DNA from 3 places in the Maridesulfovibrio ferrireducens genome. Region 2 is predicted to be linked to each of the others. Evidence: predicted binding sites of a transcription regulator. Region 2 holds the regulator's gene; each other region holds the start of a gene.
The links. Region 2 encodes sigma-54, which starts transcription at its own class of promoters, with help from an activator protein. Its sites were predicted from a motif close to CTGGCACGGNNNNTGCTT; they were not measured.
Positions count from the first base shown of each region.

Region 1: a site for sigma-54 is predicted at 3,641-3,658, ahead of BLT41_RS04325 (ammonium transporter). Genes of this name have one in related genera too.
Region 3: a site for sigma-54 is predicted at 2,587-2,604, ahead of BLT41_RS07875 (flagellar hook protein FlgE). Genes of this name have one in related genera too.

Region 1 covers NZ_FNGA01000001.1:958,737-963,482, reverse strand. The annotation lists gene BLT41_RS04335 ([protein-PII] uridylyltransferase family protein) at 1-1,948, opposite strand, end outside; gene BLT41_RS04330 (P-II family nitrogen regulator) at 1,948-2,286, opposite strand; gene BLT41_RS04325 (ammonium transporter) at 2,309-3,511, opposite strand; gene BLT41_RS04320 (metal ABC transporter solute-binding protein, Zn/Mn family) at 3,916-4,746, shown strand, end outside.
Region 2 covers NZ_FNGA01000002.1:4,917-9,662, reverse strand. The annotation lists gene BLT41_RS04815 (LptA/OstA family protein) at 1-106, shown strand, start outside; gene lptB (LPS export ABC transporter ATP-binding protein) at 137-859, shown strand; gene rpoN (RNA polymerase factor sigma-54) at 1,222-2,637, shown strand; gene hpf (ribosome hibernation-promoting factor, HPF/YfiA family) at 2,685-3,227, shown strand; gene BLT41_RS04795 (PTS sugar transporter subunit IIA) at 3,231-3,680, shown strand; gene rapZ (RNase adapter RapZ) at 3,707-4,588, shown strand; gene BLT41_RS04785 (PTS sugar transporter subunit IIA) at 4,627-4,746, shown strand, end outside.
Region 3 covers NZ_FNGA01000002.1:669,336-674,081, forward strand. The annotation lists gene hslV (ATP-dependent protease subunit HslV) at 1-150, shown strand, start outside; gene hslU (ATP-dependent protease ATPase subunit HslU) at 171-1,553, shown strand; gene BLT41_RS07870 (tetratricopeptide repeat protein) at 1,731-2,486, shown strand; gene BLT41_RS07875 (flagellar hook protein FlgE) at 2,694-4,292, shown strand; gene BLT41_RS07880 (ferritin family protein) at 4,395-4,746, opposite strand, start outside.

The DNA.
Region 1 (4,746 bases), on a different contig from region 2:
TATTTTCAACTGAACGAACAAGATTCAACCCTTTCCCGCCCTTTCCGCACGGCTTGCGAATCAAATCTTTTTCATAAGCCGCATTAAACTCAATAACCTGCTCTATGTGACAAACAATTTCTTCCGGCTCCAGACTTAAAAGATACCTGTCCGGCATTGCATCAAGCATTAAGTCTACTAATGAACCTTCCATAATTTCGGAGGAAAGAATCTTAACTCTAGCTCGTGTTTCACCAATTTTTTGATCATTATCAAACTCATGAACAGACGCTTCCGCCAGAATCTGCTCCAGCCCAGAGTAGAGTTCTCTAAGCAGTGATTCGCTCCACGAATTCCAAACGCGCGGGCCTGTCGCCATTGAATCAGCCATTGAAAGAATAAAAAGAAGTTTCAGCCTTCGGGTGGTTCCAACTTTGCGGGCAATTTCAAGCAACGAGTCGCCATCACTTAAGTCAATACGCCTTGCCCCCTTAACGAGCAGCAGGTGCTCCCGTACAAGGAAAATGATGTCATCCTTAAACTCAGAGGGGAAAGTGGTCCGTGATAGTATTTCTGCCGTTATTTCAGCACCGCGTTTATGATGGTCACGACCGCCTTTTCCTATGTCGTGAAAAAAGGCACCGAGCATCAATATATCGAGATCAGCGGGAGTAAGAGTTTCCCCTTCAAATTCATCTTTATTTATGTCGCAGCATTTATGAACGGTTAGCAGTGAATGTCTTCCGGGTGGATAGCGATGATATCCATCATACGGAATCAAAGCCGCAACTTTGGAAAATTCAGGCAGGAAAGAATTAAACACACCGCTGTCGAGCATTTCGAGCGAAGAACGCCAGCCATATGGAGCTTCTAAAATTTTAATCAATAAATTTAGAACATCACCTAAACAAATATCTATTTCACTATTAAGGTTCGCGACAGCCCGTCTGGCTTCACGAGTTAAAGGGTTGCCATTTCGAGATTTTATTTTAAAAAGATTGAGGGCTGATTTTAAACTGATTGGGCCGGACCATTTTATAAACTGCTGTGAATCTTTAATGAATGATTCCCGGTAGAGAGCATCTCCCATAGACCGGATGCGAATCATTGCCGCATGCAGCTCATTTAAAAGATCGTTCCCGCGCTTTCCCGGAGAATATCCCTTTACTCCGCAAAGAGAAGCTACGTCGGCAAGCCTTTCAATATCCAGACGATCCTGCTTGCGCCCTGCGGTCAGGTGCAACGCCGAACGAACTCTTATTAATAATGTTTCGTCTCTGCGCAAATCAGCAAGATCATCAGAATTTAACGGTAAGTAATCGCCTTTTACACCGGCACACCAATGCACAAACTGAACATCGCGAAGAGTTCCCCATCCATTTTTCAAATCCGGTTCAAGAACAACCGAATCCATACCAACTCCCACAGCCTTACGATTCTCCCACAGAGTCCTGCAAAAAGAATCTCCTGCTACGGGTAAAACCTTCTGAGTAAATTCACCCGAAAGAGTTTTAAACAATTCTTCATTTCCGGCGATAAACCGTAAATCCAAAAGCGACGCCAACACTTTAAAATCACTCTTTGCAAGCTCTATATTCTGCGGAACACTGCGCACGCCGTGCCCTACCTCAAACTTTAAATCCCACAAAGGGTGGAACAAAAAGGCGGCCAGATTTTCAAGGACATCCGCCTTTGACAAATCTGTAAGCACCAAAACATCCAGATCGGAAAAAGGTGAAAGCTTACCTCTGCCGTAACCGCCCACCGCCAGCACGGAAAGCCCGGTACAATCAGGTAAAATTCCTTTTACAACTGCTTCTGCAAGTCTGGCGTTGAAATAACAATCCACCAGAAGAGCCATTCGCTGAGAGAAATCCTGCGGCATACTCTTAGAGCATGCCGCAAGGAGAGCATCCCGCCCTGCACGAAGATTTTCAATCGATGCTTCCGAGCCGGACAAGTTCGACATTAGATTGCATCCAGCCCCGTTTCACCGGTTCTGATACGCACAACTTCGTCAACAGATGTAACAAATATTTTACCATCACCGACTTTTCCGGTCAGTGCGGAGTTGCGCACAGCTTCAAGCACTTCAGGAACCCTCTCAGCCTCAACCACTATTTCAATCTTAGTCTTGGCAATAAAATCTACCTGATACTCAGCTCCGCGATACACTTCTTTATGACCGCCCTGACGACCGAAACCTTTAACTTCAGTGACAGTCATTCCTTTCAAACCAAGTGCGGCAATAGCTTCCTTCACATCATCAACCTTAAACGGCCTGACTATAGCTTCTATTTTTTTCATAATTGTAACCTCTTAAAAATATTTAGAACTGATACCCAGCTTCACTGTGCTCCGCGACATCAAGTCCGATGGACTCAGCTTCTTCGCTGACGCGAAGGCCGCAAACAGCATCGACGACTTTAAGAAGTATCCAGCTCATGACGAAGCAATACCCCCATGTGCAGACAACAGATTCAAGCTGAATCCAAAGCTGTGCAGGATTTCCGTAAAACAAACCCTCTGCCCCCACGCTCGCGAAAAGACCGGTTGCAATTGCGCCCCATGTTCCACCAAGGCCATGAATTCCTACAACGTCGAGGGAATCATCATACTTAAGAATAGATTTCAACAGAATGCCACCATAACAGATTATACCGCCGCCGAATCCAATAAGAATTGCAGCCATCGGCGTGACAAATCCGGCAGCAGGAGTAATAGCAACAAGCCCTGCGACAGCACCGGAAGCCGCCCCCAAAGTTGTCGCTTTGCCACCATGCAAACTTTCAGCAAGCAACCAGCCGAGAAGTCCGGCGGCGGCTCCGAGGTGAGTTGTCACAAAAGCATTTGCTGCAATACCGTTTGCAGCAAGAGCGCTGCCTGCGTTAAATCCGAACCACCCGAACCACAAAATCCCTGCTCCGAGCAAAGTCATAGGCAGATTATGCGGAATGAATGACCTCTTTCCGTACCCTTTTCTTTTTCCGATCACTAAGCAGGCTGCAAGAGCTGCTGCTCCTGAACTCATATGGACAACGGCTCCTCCAGCAAAGTCCAGCGCACCTCTTTCCCCCATCCAGCCTCCGCCCCAAACCCAATGACACATGGGGGCGTATACAAAAATGATCCATAAAGAAGAAAAGATCAGAAGAGCCTTAAATTTCATACGCTCAGCAAAAGCTCCTGTGATAAGCGCAGGGGTAATGACCGCAAACATACCCTGAAAAATCATAAATAAAAGATGGGGCAGATTATCAGCCGGACTGTTCAGCGTATCAATTCCAACACCGTCCAGAGCAAAGAAATTCATTCCACCGATAATACCGCCGATATCATCGCCAAAGGCCAGAGTATAACCGATGACGGCCCATATAATTGAAACAAGACCGAGCATCACAAAACTCTGCATTATGGTGCCCAAAACATTTTTATTCCGCGCCATGCCCGCATAAAAAAGTGCAAGCCCCGGAGTCATAAACATTACCAAGGCGGCACAAATAAGAATAAATGAAGTATCCGCTGCATTCATTTTTAAACCCTCCCACTCATCTCGACATTTTACTATTTTTTACATTTATGTATTTTGATATCGTCAAAAAACATAATATTTGCCAATTTTGCAAAAAACTAATTCAGATACGCATATTCTAAACGTATAGAGCACTCTTCGTGCCAAATAAGAACAAAATAAGTCAAATTATACATATTTGACATTTGGTGAACATTAAATGCAGAGATGAGGAAGGATTTTATACATTTTAGACAAAAAGAAAGCGGTGCTTCCATATAAAAGAAACACCGCATCATTCTACTTGTTTTTCACCCCAAATGGGATAAATTTATCCAAATCATTTATAAAAAGTTAACATTATTCCTTACCTGTTCATCGAATATACAGCTAACTGATTTCTTATCTTTTACATGGAGAAGCTCATGTCCGCTTGCAAATTGAAATACATATTTACGATCGCGCTTCTGTTAATCGGCACAGTTGCGCACACCGCTCCTTTACAGGTGACGGTTTCCATTGTTCCACAGAAGTATTTTGTAAAAAAAATTGGAGGAGATCTAGTTGATGTAAATATAATGGTCAGACCGGGCCGTAGCCCTGCCATATACGAGCCACAGCCTCGACAAATGGCGCAGCTCAGCAAAGCGGCTATCTATTTCGCCATAGGGGTTCCGTTTGAGCAGGCATGGCTTCCAAGATTTAAATCTGCAAATACGAACTTAAAAATCGTTCATCTCAGTGAATGCGTCGTCAAACAACCAATGCAGGAACATCTCCACGGAGAAAAAGAACATCGTGACCATAGCGAAAATTTCCTCACAGACCCGCACATATGGCTGTCTCCGCCTCTGGTCAGAATCCTATCCATTCAAATCAGAGACTCTCTGATAGAAGCAGACCCTCAAAACGCAAATATTTACAGGAAAAATTATTATACATTTGCTGAAGAGATTGATGAGCTGGACAATGAATTGATTAACACCTTCAAGGGCTCAACCAACCAGCAAAGCTTTATGGTCTACCACCCTTCATGGGGATATTTCGCAAGAGCTTACGGACTCAGACAAATACCTATCGAACTGGAAGGCAAAGAACCCAGCCCTAAAGAAATGACTCATATAATTGATTTTGCCCGTAAGAATTCAGTCTCAACCATATTCATTCAGCCGCAATTCTCAAGGAAGAGCGCACAGGCAATCGCCTCTTCAATAGGTGCAAGAATTCTGGTCGCAGACCCTCTGTCCGCAGATTGG
Region 2 (4,746 bases):
AGGTAATTTGATCAAGTTCTATCTGAAAGATAACCGTTCTGAAGTTGTCGGCGGGGATAAGCCTGTTGAAGCAATCTTCTTTACTCCTAAAAATGTTGCTCCATAGTTTTTTATTAACTAATTTTATAGGATTTATATGTCTTCGATAATCGCTAACAAGCTGGTTAAGAGCTACGGGCAGAAAGAAGTTGTCCGTGGCATAAGCTTAAATGTTAAGGAAGGTGAAGTTGTCGGTTTGCTTGGTCCTAACGGAGCAGGTAAAACCACCACTTTCTATATGCTTGTGGGAGTCGTTAAACCTACTTCCGGCGATGTTTATCTTAATAAAAACCAGATTACCAGTTGGCCTCTGCATGAAAGGGCCAGACATGGAATCAGTTATCTTCCGCAGGAAAGTTCTATATTTAAGAAACTTTCGGTTCGTAAAAATTTGGAAATAATTATCGAGCATACCGGTCTTTCCGGGAAAGATATTCCCATGAGAGCTAACGAACTTTTAGATCAGCTCGGAATTTTACGTCTGGCAGAACAGAAAGCGCTTTACCTTTCAGGCGGTGAACGTCGCAGGCTGGAAATAGCCAGAGCTCTTATTAATGATCCTAAGTTTATTCTGCTTGATGAGCCGTTTGCAGGGATTGATCCTATTGCCGTTATTGAAATTCAGGATATTATTTCTTCTTTGAAAGACATGGGACTCGGTATTCTTATTTCTGATCATAATGTACGTGAAACATTAAGTATATGTGATCGCGCCTACTTGGTATATGAAGGCCGCGTAATTCTAAACGGTGCGCCGGAAAGTATTGTAAAAAATACTAAGGCACGCAGGTTGTATCTTGGAGATAGTTTCAGTCTCTGATTTGTTGTTTTTTCATCTTTTTATTTACCTGTCTTTTTTTCTTTTTTCAGTACCAGTCCCTCTTTTTCATATCTTATTTTTATTATACAAACTCTCCTTTTTCAGTAAATTTACCATTGCCGATTTACAGTAAGGCTGAACATTGGTACACTTTTTTCATGTGAATAATTTTAGGTTAAAAGATCCTGAAATTACGGGCAAATCTGTACTAATTCTTGCATGAGCTTTCTTAGTGTGGCATACTTTAATCAAGTTCAAGGAAGATTAAAATATTTTTTTTGAAAATAGTTACAGGTTAATTTTATTCGATTAGAAAAATGTAAAAGATACTGCTTAAGCATATCATAGGGTGGCAGGAAAATATGGGACTGGAACTTAGACAACAATTAAAGCTTTCTCAGCAGCTGGTGATGACTCCTCAGTTGCAGCAGGCAATTAAGTTGTTGCAACTTTCCCGATTAGAACTGCTTGATACTGTTCAGCAGGAGTTACTTGAAAATCCTATACTTGAAGAAGCTGAAGCTTTGGAGCGTACAGACAGCCCTGACGCGGAATCCGGCACAGCGACTTTAGAAGATGCGGCTATTTCCCGCGAAGCTGATTGGGATAATTATCTGGGAGAATTTTCGAGTACTTCCAAGCAGGCCGGGACAAGAGAGTCAGAGTCTCTTGAAGAAGGAATGTCTTTCGAAGCGAGGATGACTAAGGCCACCACTTTAGAAGGCCATTTAGCATGGCAGATGTGTCTCTCGAATTTTACAGATAAGGAAGTCGCCATCGGTGAGTGCATAATAGGTAATCTTAGCAATGGTGGATTCTTACGGATTGAGTTGGATGAAATTTGTGAAACCTGTTATGCTGAATTCGAAGATGTTGAACGAGTGCTCTCTCGGATTCAGAGATTCGATCCAGTAGGGGTTGCAGCACGTACCCCTCAGGAATGTTTGCTTATTCAATTAGAGGTTTTACGCCTTGATGATGATCCGATTCTTGTTTCGCTGGTTCGGGATCATTTAGAGGATCTTGAGAAGAATCGTTATAAGCCTCTTGCGAGAAAGTTTAAGCTTAGTATGGAAGACCTCAAGAGCTATCTTGATCTGATGCAGACTCTTGATCCGCTTCCGGGGGCAAGTTTTTCGGGTGGGGATTCTTTCTATGTCAGTCCTGATGCTTATGTATATGAATATGACGGAGATTTTGTTATAGTCCTTAATGAGGACGGTCTCCCTAAGTTACAGATGAATTCATTTTATGTAGAGACTCTGGCTTCGACTAAGGGAGAAGATAAAGAATATTTCCAGGAGAAGATGCGCTCTGCACAGTGGCTTATGAAGAGCCTTTATCAGAGACAACGTACACTTTATAAAGTTCTGGACTCAATTGTAAGGTTTCAGAGAGGGTTCTTTCAAAGTGGAGTATCCAAGCTTAAACCGCTTATTCTTAAAGAGGTGGCTGAAGATATTGAAATGCATGAATCCACTGTAAGTCGAATTACGACAAGTAAGTATGTTTCGACGCCGCATGGGATTTATGAACTTAAATTTTTCTTTAATAGTGCTCTCGGACTTGATGATGGTTCGCAGGTCGGGTCCGAATCGGTTAAGGCGCTGATTAAGAAACTAATCAGCGAAGAAAATAGTAAAAAACCTCTGAGTGATGAAAAAATTGCCGAGATGCTCAAGGATGAACTTGAGGTCAACATCGCCAGAAGGACTGTAGCAAAATACAGGACTGCAATGGGAATTCGTTCCTCTTCTAAGAGGAAGCAGGTATTCTAGCAGTTCGGTAGAAAAGCATATTCACCCTTTACTCAAGGAGTATCCATATGAATGTTGCATTTACTTTTAAGAACTTTGACCCCTCCGACCACCTGAAGGAATATGCTAACACCAGATTTGCAAAGCTTGATAAGTTTATAACAAATCCGGACAATACTGAAATGCAGGTCATTTTATCAGTTGATAAGATTAGACATGTTGCTGAAGTCCTTTTCAGTTCCGATAATATTCATATCTCAGCATATGAAGCATCGGAAGATATGTATTCAACTGTTGATTTGGTTCTAGCTAAGCTTGAAGTTCAGCTCAGACGCATGCGCGATAAGATGAGAAGCCACAGGCGTAAGGACGTTGCTCCGGCTCGTATGGACGTAATCAGCTTCACAACCGAAGAAGAAGATAATTCTGAACCGACTATTGTTGAAACTGATCAGTTTGTACCAAAGCCTATGGCGGTTGACGAAGCCGCAATGCAGTTGCAGACTCTCGACAATGAGTTCCTTGTCTTTAGAAATGCTGATACTGAAGCTATAAATGTTATTTACCGTCGCAAGAATGGCGACTTTGGGTTGATTGATCCAGGATACTAACTGATGATAATAAATGATAATTTGGATAAGGATCTTGTGATTTATGAACTCGAAAGCTCTGATAAGAGCGGAGTTCTGAGAGAAATGGTGACAGCGCTTAAGGCCACAGGGCTTGAGCTAGATGTCGAGAGTGCTCTCCAAGTCCTTATGTCTCGTGAAAAATTAGGAACAACCGGTATAGGGGATGGCATTGCCATCCCCCACGGTAAATTGGATTGTCTTGAAAATATTGCAGTGGTTGTTGGTAGAAGTGGGGCAGGAGTTAATTTTGAAGCTCTTGACGCTAAGCCGTGCCAGATATTTTTTATGGTTCTGGCTCCTGAGCAGGGAGCTGGAAGCCACTTAAAAGTCCTTGCCCAAATATCCAGACAGCTTAAGGATAACAATTTTAGAGATGCGTTCATAAATGCGCAGAACCCACAAGACTTGTTGACTCTACTTAATATCACTTAATCGAGGGCATCACGGAGGTCTTTTAGGTGGAAAGTGCAGACTCGTTTCCGGTTATTGTTGTCAGCGGCCTTTCCGGAGCCGGAAAATCAACAGTTTTGAAGGTTTTTGAGGACTTACGTTTTTTTTGCGTTGACGGGCTTCCTGCAAGCATGCTGGCAAGGCTCGTTGAACTTTTTAAAGGTAAGGACGAAAATTATCGAGGCCTGGTTCTCGGGATGGACCTACGGCAACAGGACTTCGTTGATGATTGGCAGTCCACTTGTACAAAACTCGGATCGAGCGGAGTCTGCCCCAGTCTAATCTTTTTGGAAGCCAGACTCCCTGAATTGGTCAGACGTTATGCTACCACACGCAGGCCTCACCCTCTTGAATCCAAAAAATTAGGTCTTGAGCAGGCTTTGGAAGAAGAGAAAATTATTCTCGAACCTCTTCGTATGGCCGCAGATCTTGTAATTGATACTACGACTTACTCAATTCATGATCTCAGGCGCAGAATTCAGGAAAAGTGGTCGGAGTTGACTGAAGGAGCATCTGGACTCCGGGTTAATGTTATTTCTTTTGGTTTTAAACATGACGTTCCGACAGAAGCGGATATGGTCATGGATTTAAGATTTTTACCTAATCCCTATTTTGATGAAAAATTGCGTCTGTTCTCAGGAAGAGATAAAGCTATTTCGGATTATGTTTTAGGTTCGGAGCCCGGTTCGGTTTTTATTGAGAAATATTTGGATTTCCTTCAATATATTCTTCCTCTTTATGAGGAGGAAGGAAGATACCGATTAACAATAGCCGTCGGGTGTACCGGCGGTAGACACAGGTCTGTTGCCGTTGCAGAACGAATATTTGCTACTCTTAAGAATAGTGGGTATTCTGCCAATCTTGAACATAAGCATATAAATTTAAAGTAAGGCCGTATTTTTTGCGGTTACTCATATCGGGAATATAAATGGATACAGAAGCAAGCAAGGTCGGGATAGTGATTGTGACACATGGGCACTTCGGTCAGGCGCTTATTGATGCGGCTGAACTGATCGTTGGACCTCAGGACAATGTGTTGTCCCTTTGT
Region 3 (4,746 bases), 660 kb from region 2:
GGCGGTCCATACGCTCTTTCCGCAGCACGGGCATTATCCCGCCACACAGATCTTTCAGCCGTTGAAATTGCAGAAAAAGCAATGGAAGTTGCAAGCGAAATTTGTGTTTATACCAATGATCACTTTGTTATCAAAACCCTCGAAAAATAATTTCACGCAAAGGTCTTCAAATGAGCAATCTTACACCTAGAGAAATCGTATCAGAGCTGGACAAATTCATCATCGGTCAAGCAGACGCAAAGCGCATGGTCGCCATTGCAATGCGTAACCGTTGGCGCAGACAGCAGCTTCCCGCAGAACTGCGTGATGAAGTTTCCCCTAAAAATATTATCATGATGGGCCCTACCGGAGTAGGTAAAACCGAAATTGCACGCAGACTGGCAAAGCTTTCCGGTTGTCCCTTCTTTAAGGTGGAAGCCACAAAATTTACTGAAGTTGGATATGTAGGCCGTGACGTTGAATCAATGGTCCGTGACCTCATGGAAATCGGCATAACTCTTGTCCGCAAAGAAGAACTTCAAAAAGTTAAAGTCAAAGCTGAAAAGAATGCTGAAGAATGCCTTTTAGACATCCTTCTCCCTTCATCCAAACCTCAGAATTCCAGCATGGGTTTCTTCAACAGTTCCAACGAAGCAATCCCTCTGACCGAAGAAAATCCTTCTGAGGATAAAAGCTCCACCCGTGACAAATTCCGCAAAATGTGGCGTGACGGCAAACTTGATGATCGCGAAGTTGAAATAGAAGTTACCGTTCAAGGCGGAACCGGCGTTGAAATCATGTCCGTGCCCGGCATGGAAGACATGGGAATGCAGGTCAACGACATGATCGGCAAAATGTTTCCCAACAAGAAAAAAACACGCAAAGTCAATATTCGCGAAGCATACGAACTCCTTATTCAGGAAGAATCAGACAAACTTATCGACATGGATAATGTTACCGAAATTGCCCGTGAACGTGTCGAGCAAACAGGTATCCTCTTTCTTGATGAAATCGATAAAATTGCAGGACGCCACGAAACAGGCGGTTCCACTGACGTTTCCCGTGAAGGCGTTCAGCGCGACCTGCTTCCAATCGTTGAAGGATGCGTGGTTAACACCAAGTACGGCATGGTTAAAACGGATCACATCCTTTTCATCTCAGCCGGAGCATTCCATTTCTCCAAGCCTTCCGATCTGATTCCGGAACTGCAAGGCCGTTTCCCTTTACGGGTAGAACTTTCTGCCCTCGGGAAAGATGAATTTTATAGAATTCTCACTGAACCTCAAAATGCGCTGACAGTTCAGTATAAAGCTTTGCTTGAAACAGAACAGGTCACCATTGATTACAGCAAGGAGGCACTTGAAGAAGTCGCCGCTACAGCTCAGAAAATCAATGAAGATACCGAAAACATCGGTGCCAGAAGGCTTTACACCATTATGGAAAAGATCCTCGCAGAGCTATCATTTGAGGCTCCGGACAGATCCGGCGACACCATATTGATAGATAAAGACTACGTTAAAGATAAACTGAAAGATGTAATTGAAGACAGAGATCTCTCCCGTTACATTTTGTAGTTAAACCTTTACATAAAAACATCAATAAAACTGGGCTCTTATTATTAGAGTCCAGTTTTATTTTAATTTTTAAAATTGTTACACAAACGAAACTGTGTTACGTCTGATAAATGTTTTAATTGCAGCATCACAAAAAACACTAAAACAAACTTTTTCTGTTGCAATCCAAGGATCACTATGAACCAGATGAGTACAGTGGACGATAAAAAATTCACCTTGCCAAAAATTCGCGGGACTTTTTCCGCAAGAATTATACAAGAAATCGGCACGGGTTCTACAAAACGAAAAGTCGTCCAGTCGTTCCTCTATTATGGTGAAGAAAACGATAACAAAGAGATCATCCTTCGTCCGCTTAACGACAGCCACGTCCCTTCCGGGCCTGAACAAATTATAAGTAAAGATGAGCTCCTAGAGTCTTTTACTCCTGAATTAGAACTTTATACCAATTCAGTTTTTCCGGCCATGAAAGAGCTCAGCAAAACACTTGCCAAAGCTGACCGTCAGCAGCAGCTCGGCAATATTTTCACAGCTGAAATGGAATATAATAAAGCCCTTAATATTGACGAAAATAATATCCGGGCCAATTTCGGAATTGGCTTATGCTACCTTGAACGCAATGAGGAAGCAAAAGCAGTGGATATTTTTAATCGGCTTATATCTCTAGATGCTGCTTTTGGAAAAGAACATAAGCATCTCTTTAATGATTTCGGAATTTCTCTCAGAAAAAACAAAATGTTCAGTGAAGCTATAGAGTTTTACTCCAGAGCTTTAAACTTCAGTTCTGATGACGAGAACCTTTTTTTCAATATTGCCCGTTCCTTCTGCGAACTCGGTAAGATAAAAGAATCACGTGAATATCTGGATAAATGCCTTGCCATCAACCCTGATTTTACCCCGGGCAAAAAGCTAAGTGCATTCTTAAATAAAAAGTAGTTACTTAACGACTGTTTTTTACCTATCTGTATGGATTTTTTTGCCTACCTTTCACTACCCACAGCTCTTGTAACATCTTGATTTAGCTATACTTCAACATTAGGCACACACCTTGCTTATCAATAACTAACCGGAGATATTTTCCGGCAATAAGGCAAACGGGTGCGTGCGGAGTCAACATAGCCGCATCCTGCAAGGAGTTTTCTAATGGGTTTCAGCGCAATGTACACAGGAGCTTCCGGGATCAAGGCTCACAGCATGCTGCTCCAGCAGGCGGGTAGTAACCTTGCTAACGTAAACACTACTGCCTACAAAAGCGGTAATACTTTTCTTGAAAACCTTCAAAGTCAGACAGCTACCGGGACAATCTCAGGTGTTGTTGCGGGCGGCAGCTCCAATACAGCCGGACAGATCGGTATGGGTGTCCGCGTTTCTTCAACCCGAATAAATTTTGCGGAAGGATCTTTTGAAAGATCTTCCTCCAGCACTGACCTTGCAATCGGTGGACAGGGATTTTTCAGAGTTGCGGAACAAGACAGCGGACTCAGCCATTATACTCGTGCAGGTAATTTTCACTTTGATAAAAACGGACTTCTTGTAGATCCACACACCAATGCGCTTCAAGGGTATGCAATAGACAGCGACGGCAATATCGGAACAACCTCCGTAAACGTAGCTTTACCTATGAAGGAAGAAAAAAATGCTTCCGGCCAGACAATCTTGGTCGTAAAATCCGACCCTAAAGCCACTTCCGATGTTTCAATGAAAACTAACCTGGACTCAGGCGCCATCGATAACAGCCAAAACCCCGCTGCGCCCTTCTTTTCGTTACTTAACGACTGGGACGGAACAAAAGAAATGCCTCTGGCAGCCGATAAATTTGCCTACCACTCTGCAATTCAAATATTCGACAAGAGCGGTAATAAAATGGATATGACGGTATACTATGACAAAGTAACGCCTTCTGAAAGTGGCCCGTCTGATAAAGAATACTGGGAATATATTGTTACAGTTCCTCCGGGAAGTGACGGTAGAACTTCCACAGCAGCAACATCCTCTGCCGGCCTTCTCATGACCGGAACACTCACATTTGCCGGAGACGGAACTCTGCTGAATCAAACAGCATACAGTCTAAGCAGTAACGCTGCAGGAAGCCCGAAAGACTTAAATAACTGGACTCTGACAAACTTTAATACAGACGGGGAACCTACTTTATCTACAGCTCTTAAAGGAGCCACGGGTGAAGCAAGTGTTCAGCAGATCTCAATAGATTTAGGAGTTAAGTCAGCTTCAGGTTCATGGAATACTCCCGGAGCTTCTGCTGCTGAAGTAGGAAGCAACGCTTCTGGTCTGCCAACAATGGAAAACGGCAATATTGATGCTCTCAGCACCACGAACTACTATGGTTCATCCTCTACTATCAGCCAGTCACAGGATGGTTTCGGTGAAGGATATCTGCAAAATGTGTCTGTAAATTCTGAAGGAATCTTATCTGGTAAGTTCTCAAACGGGCTTAGCACAGACCTGTATAAGATCAATTTATACAATTTTAAGAGCGAATACGGACTGAGGCGTGAAGGTTCAAACTATTTCGGCGCAACCGATGCCTCAGGAGCCGCAATTGAAGGCGTCGCGCAAAAGAAGGGTCTGGGTTCAATTCTCGGTAGTAATCTCGAAACTTCAAACGTTGACCTTGCCAGAGAATTCGGGTCCATGATTCTTACGCAACGAGGTTATCAGGCGAACTCTAAAGTTATCACGACTCAAGATCAGCTAATAAACACCACATTAGGTGTTAAGAAATAATTACAAGACATAATCTGAAATAAACATAAAACCCCTGCAAATCATATGATTTGCAGGGGTTTTTTACAGACTAAATCAAATATGATCAGCCGAGGGGCATCATCATTTAAGTTTCGCTGCCAAGAGAAGCAGATGACCGCGTTCTTCATCAATACATTCCTCAACAAACTGCTGCTCCGACTCAGGAACCATTTTTTTAAGCTCATTATAAAGCAGAATGGTATCCTTTTCAAAGCGCATAGCAATTCTTATCGCATCTTCAAAACTAAAATCACCAGATTTAAACGCAGTAGTATAATCAAAATTGAAGACATCATGCGAGTCAATCAAAGCCATTACATACTGAGTATATTCTTCAAAGTCGCTTCCAGGAGGAATTTCAATGTGTCCTAACCTATCTCGCATCCCTCTGAAAAACAGCTCATGTCTGGATTCTTCCTCAGCAAAAAAATCA